DNA from 2 places in the Romboutsia sp. D33t1_170424_H2 genome. Region 2 is predicted to be linked to the other one. Evidence: riboswitches for the same ligand, from Rfam matches in the RefSeq annotation. Region 2 holds a riboswitch; the other holds the start of a gene.
What was found. Region 2 has a riboswitch for lysine ahead of I4U66_RS07695 (Na+/H+ antiporter NhaC family protein). Riboswitches for the same ligand answer to the same signal wherever they lie in the genome.

Region 1: another riboswitch for lysine. It lies ahead of I4U66_RS04995 (amino acid permease); the one in region 2 lies ahead of I4U66_RS07695 (Na+/H+ antiporter NhaC family protein).

Annotation. Positions count from the first base shown of each region.
Region 1 covers NZ_JADOZQ010000003.1:50,803-54,243, reverse strand. Annotated here, with positions in the region: gene I4U66_RS05000 (LysR family transcriptional regulator) at 1-531, shown strand, start outside; gene I4U66_RS04995 (amino acid permease) at 576-2,042, opposite strand; lysine riboswitch at 2,319-2,489, opposite strand; gene I4U66_RS04990 (cell wall-binding repeat-containing protein) at 2,680-3,441, shown strand, end outside.
Region 2 covers NZ_JADOZQ010000005.1:76,675-80,115, forward strand. Annotated here, with positions in the region: gene I4U66_RS07695 (Na+/H+ antiporter NhaC family protein) at 1-1,681, opposite strand, end outside; lysine riboswitch at 1,972-2,147, opposite strand; gene I4U66_RS07700 (superoxide dismutase) at 2,335-3,027, shown strand; gene I4U66_RS07705 (metal-dependent hydrolase) at 3,175-3,441, shown strand, end outside.

The sequences.
Region 1 (3,441 bases), on a different contig from region 2:
CAGTCTGTAACTGAAATAATAGAAGATTTAAAAAAAGGAAAAATTGATATTGGTTTCTATGATAATCATACAGAACCTATTTGGGATATTAATATAGAATCTATACCAATAAAAAAGCAAGAGTATATATTAATAGTACCAAAGAATCATAAATTAGCCGGTAGAGGAGAGGTATCTTTAAAGGAATTAGAAAATGAATCTTTTATAGCATTTTGTGAAGGTAGTAAAGATAGGATTCTTTCTTGTACTGATGCTTTAGGGTATACCCCTAAAATATCAATTCAGCCAAAAGGAGCTAATATAGGAAGTGTAATAGAAGGATTAGTATCTGCTGGAGCAGGGATTTCAGTAGTTCCTGATTCACCAACTATCAATACAAATACACTATCTAAAATAAATATTAAAGAAACTATTAAGGAAAGAATAATATATATGAGTTATTTAAAAAATTCATATATACCTCCAATAGCAAAGTTATTTAGAGATTATATATTAGAATATGTTGATAGAAATTATATAACTTCATCATAAAAAATGTAACTCCTAAGTTAAAGGAGTTACATTTTTTATGTTTATTAATTTAATTCAAGGATCTTTTTTTCTATATTATCTAAATTTTTATCTTCTCCATAAGTTAAATCAACCTTGTGAAGAGGGATAAGTTTAGTCTTGTGCTTAATTTTATAACCTATATATAAACTTAAAAATAGAGGTATACCTATATAAGAAGCTATTAAACCACTCCAGTCAATGCCATCTGGTTTAATACAAGAATAACCTTGACCTATTATTATAACTATACACATTATTAATGCTAGTATAGGTCCAAAAGGATACCATTTAGCAGTAAATTTTAAATCTTTTAAATTATTACCTTGATGAGTATATGCTTTTCTAAATCTATAATGGCATATTGCTATTCCAACCCATGCTATAAATCCAGCAAGGCCAGATGCAGAAACTAACCAAACATAAACAGTACTTTCGGCAAATACACCTGTTAAGAAACAAAAAGATGCAACTATAGTAGTTAATATTAAAGCATTTACAGGAACACCTCTTTTATTAGTCTTAGCAAATAGCTTTGGAGCAAGTCCATCCTTAGCCATAGAGTGAAGCATTCTGCTTGATGCATACATACCAGAATTTCCAGCAGATAATACAGATGTTAATATTACTGCATTCATAAGAGAAGCAGCTCCAGCTATACCTGCTTTCTCAAATACCATAGTAAATGGACTTTCAGAAACACCAGCCTGTGTAAAAGGTATTATAGCACCTAAAACTATTATCGTTCCTAAATAAAATATTAATATTCTCCAAAATATGGATTTTATAGCCCTAGGAATAGTTTTTTCTGGATTTTCACTTTCTCCAGCAGCAACTCCTATAAGTTCGGTTCCCTGAAATGAAAATCCTGCAACTAGAAAAATGGCAAAGATTGATTTTATTCCACCATGGAAAGGTCCATCTTTTATAAAATAATTATGAAATCCTATTTCATCAGAACCAATTATACCAACTATCATTAATACACCTATTATTAAAAATATAATTACAGTAACAACTTTAACACCAGCAAACCAATATTCAGACTCACCGTAGGCTTTTGATGATAGGAAGTTTAATCCGACAATTATTATTAAAAATAATAAACTCCAGTAAACTCCTGGTATGTTTGGGAACCAAAATTTCATAACTAAAGAACCTGCAACCATTTCGGCAGCTATTGTTATAGCCCAGTTGTACCAGTAATTCCATCCAAGTGCAAACCCAAGTGCTGGGTCAATAAATTTAGTAGCATAGGAACTAAAAGATCCAGAGATTGGCATAAAAGTAGCCATTTCACCTAAACTTGTTATTAAAAAATAAACCATAATGCCTACTAAACCATATGCAACTAATGCACCACCAGGTCCTGCTTGATAGATAGTATCTCCCATTGCAAGAAATATACCTGTTCCAATAGAACCACCTAGTGCTATCATGTTTAGATGTCTTGCTTTTAATCCTCTTTTTAATTCTTGATTTTGTTCACTCATTTGATTATCCTCCTTATGGTGTAAATTTTCCATAAGTAAGTAACTAAGATAATAAAATTTATCTAACAATAAAAATGCGCTTAGTTTATGTCGCTAACGACTTCGACGGTTACTCAGATATATTTTTATATTATTGAGTTATTGATATACCTTATATAAGTTATCAGTAATTTTAGGTTTACATAAGGTTTTTGTATACAAAAAAAGCCATGAGACTATACCCATGACAAAAATACGTAAATTATATACAAAAAATACAACGTACCGTACGTTTTCATTGAAAATAGCTCTCCACAAAAATGTGACAGTCTTATGCATATTTTACATAAGCCCAGTAAATAGTATCAAAGCCATTAACTATTTACTTCGGCGAAATTTCCTTTTGTATTATTTCATTGAGCTTACCTCCATAATACTACTCTTAAATTTCGCGCCTCTATCTCAGTTATCTACTTGTTGTTTTAAATTATAACCAAAACAAAAAATAAGTCAATAGAAAAGATTAGATTTTGTACAAAAACAATAAATAATAAGTTTACTAACAATAATTGCAAGTGTTAAAATAGAGTTAACATAGTTAGTAAAAATATAACAAGGAGCAAAAGCATTAAATAAAGAAAATTGAGGGGGAAAGCAAGTGACATTATTAAAAAAGAGCATAGCAAGCATAACAACACTATGTTTAATAACTATAAATCTAACTAGTTTGAGTTTTGCAAGTGAGGATATGCAAAAACAAGAATTAAAAAAAGCTATAGAAAAATCGGAACCATTTGTAGTAAGTGGTAATATAAAGGAAGAGAAAAAAGAAGGTATATCACCTCAACAAATCCTAATTAATTATTTAAGCAATGTAGAAAAAACTTCTACTTTCAAAGTCAAATCAAAAGAAGATGATAAAAATGATTCTCAGGTTATAGTAAGACTTCAACAGTATATAAATAATATACCTATCTATGGTTCAGATTTAGTAGGATGCGTAGATTATGACGGAAATATAAAATCAATTTCAGGATATATAGAGCCAACATCAAAGACATTAAAAGGATTTAACTATAATCCGACTTTAACTAAAGATGATGCGCTTAAGATAGCGAAGGAAAAACTTGAACTAAAAAATGAGTTAAATAAAAGTGAAAAAGTAGAGTTATATTTATATAAAAGCAAAGAAGAATATAAACTTGCATACAAAGTAGATGTAGATATAATAGGAAAAACAATTTATAACAAAACTGTATTTATAGATGCTAATAGCGGAGATATAATAAATCAATATGAAAACACAAATAATATAATAAAATCAGAAAAAATTAAAGCAAAAGGTGTATTTGGAGATGAAAGAGAAATACAAGTAATACATAGACAAGGTGAAGCCGGATTTAAAGATGGGTATTATTTT
Region 2 (3,441 bases):
GTATACCTATAAATGTAGCTAATAAAGCTATTGGTAATACTATATAAACAGGTATACCAAGTCCTGCCGGTATATATCCAAATAATACTGTTATTACGGCTGTAAATAATGCATAAGGCATCTGTGTATTAACATGATCTATATGATTACATCCAGCTCCCATTGATGACATTATTGTAGTGTCAGATATTGGTGAGCAGTGATCTCCAAATATAGCGCCTGTTAGTACTGCACTAGTACTAACTACTATAAACGACATTTCTGGGTTTATAGAATGAGCTAGTGGTATTGCAAGAGGCATAAGTATTCCCATTGTTCCATAAGCTGTTCCTGTAGCAAATGATATTATGGCTCCAAGTATAAATACTACACTTGGTAATAAAAAATTTGGTAGTGTTCCAGATAATAATGTTACTAAGTATTTAGCTGTTCCTAGTTCTTTTATAACAGAACTTAATGACCATGCAAGTATTAATATAACCCCAGTCATAATAAGTCCCTTCATTCCATCTATCCAAGCATCTATAGCTTCAGAGATTGTAAGTATATTTTTACTAACTCCAAGAACTATACCTACAATACTTGCAAATAAAGCTGACTGGAATAATGCAACCGAAGCATCTGCTCCACTAAACGCCTCTCTTATAGCATCAAATGAATATGGAGAATTAGTAAATAATTGTATTAGATTTTGGTTATCTGAGTTCATAGCTGCTGTGTATCCGCTATAATAAAAAGAAATTAACGCAGCTATTATTAATGTTCCTATAGGTATTATTGCATTCCATGAACTTAATTTTATACCTTCTTTTGGCTCTAAATCAGAATTATCATTACTAACATTGTTTGAATTGTTATTATTTTTATTAACACTTCGGGCTTTAATTTGAGCTTCTCTCATTGGTCCAAAATCCTTAGCTAGAACTGCTGATATAACTATAAATGCTAATATTAATATATTATAAAATCTATATGGTATGGTATTTAAAAATACTCCAAATGCATCAGCTTCTACTCCTATACCGTTAAATGCATCATTTATAAGTCCAACTTCAAGACCTATCCATGTAGATATTATAGCAAGCCCAGCTATAGGTGCAGCTGTAGCATCTATTATAAACGCTAGTTTTTCTCTTGATAGTTTCATTTTGTCTGCTACTGGTCTAACTATAGGACCAACTATTAATGAATTTGCATAATCATCAAAGAATACTAATAATCCTAAAAACCATGCTATAAGTTGAGTCCCTCTAGCGGTCTTTGATCTTTTGGCTAGGCTCTCTGCTATAGCTTTTGCACCACCCATTCTAGCTACTAGGCTTATAACCCCACCTATAGCTAAAACTTGAAGTATTATACCTGCATTCCATGGATCTGCTAATGAATTTAATGCCCTATTTACTATATCTAAAAATGCATTAACAAAAGCAACTATAACATTTCCAGATGACATGTTTATTATAAAGCTTCCTGAAAATATACCTACAAATAACGATATTACTACATTCTTAGTTATAAATGCTAAAACTATAGCAACTAATGGTGGTATTAAAGTTATCATCTTAAGTCTTTCTGAATTTATAGTTGATATATCATCCCCCCCTGCAAATACTAATGGCATAGACATCATAAAAATTATAATAGTCATTAATAATACCCTAAAATTTCTCTTGCTTCTCATAAAACTTCCCCCTTAAAATTGTTTAGTCTCTAGTGAATATAAGGGTATAAAAAATTCGCTTCGCTCATGTCGCCAACGACTTCGTCCGTTGCTCAAAATGTCTTTTTTACGCTCTGCAAACTGATTGGTATTACTCAACTTCAATAATTATCCACATTCTTTAAAGTATCATATTTTCCTAAAGCGTAAAAAAGTCTTGAGTATACACTCAAGACTTATAAATTTTTACATAAAGTTATACATTAACTTTTTAGATACAGCAATATAACTATACCTATGTATAAATTTTTCTCAAATGTAGCTCTTCACAAAATAAATTGTGACAGTGATACATATATTTTATGTATCCCCAGGCATATAACCTTAAAGCATCAGCTATACCCTTCGGCAATAGTTCCTTTCCTAATGATTCTACGCGCTTAACTCCTCATTAGTACTTTTAAATATTGCGACCTCTACCCTTTTTATTTTATTCACTTTTATTATTAATAGTATATATACCTTTATTTTTATTTTCAAGTATAAAAGATTTTTTTTATATCATTTATAAATAATATATAATAATTTTGTTATTTATATTTAAATTTATAAATTATTATACCTTTTGTAAATTTTTTTATAAATAGTAAACATACTAATTATGAGGTGATTTTATGAAAAAATTTTTATTTATAACTTTATTATTAACTATATTTTTTAATCCACAAAATATTTTCTCTTTATCTCCAATATATACCCCCAAAGAACCTATGCCTCTACCTTATTCTTATGATTCTCTTGAACCTTATATAGACAAAGAGACTATGATCTTACATTATGATAAACATTATAAATCTTACTTAGATAAATTAAATAATGCCATAAAAGGATACCCTGACCTTTATGCTTGTAGTATTTCTGATTTATTAACTTGTCTAGATTGTTTGCCTAGTGAAATAGCTAAAACTATAAAAGATAATGGTGGAGGAGTATATAATCATGAATTTTTCTTTGAAATAATGTCTCCTAATAGGAAAAAATTACATGGAAAATTAAAAAGTGCCATAAACAGAGACTTTAAATCTTTTGATAATTTTAAAAATGAATTTAATAAAGCTTCACTAAGTGTATTTGGATCTGGATGGGCATGGCTTGTATCTGATGACTCTGGAAATCTATCGATTATAACTACTCAAAATCAAAATACTCCTATTACATTAAACTTAAAACCTATAATTGGAATCGATGTATGGGAACATGCTTACTATCTAAAGTATCAAAATAAAAGGGCCGAATATATAAATAATTGGTTTAATATTATAAATTGGAGTAAAGCGGAAGAAAACTATATTCAAAATCTAAAATAAAAATTTATAATAATTTGTAGATTTTAAGTATATTCAATCCTTTTAAAATTATATTTTAAAAATAGTTTTTGAAAATTTTTACAATTTACTATATAATTAATACAAATATAATTATCAATAATATTATACTATCACCTAGGAGGTTTAATGGTAAAAGAAACTCATACTAAGGGAGGCTATATATTTGCACTTTTAGCGCTCCCTTATTTATATAAAACATTTTTAAATAATTATAGTGTATTTTATAAAGCTATTTTGCTTTTAATATACACATATTTTGCATATATAGGTTCATTATATCCTGATATCGATATGAGAGGTTCTTATATAAGTAAAAGATATCCTATTATATATAAATATTTTGGTTCTAGATTTAGGCATAGGAGCTTTACACATAGTCTAATTTTTATATCT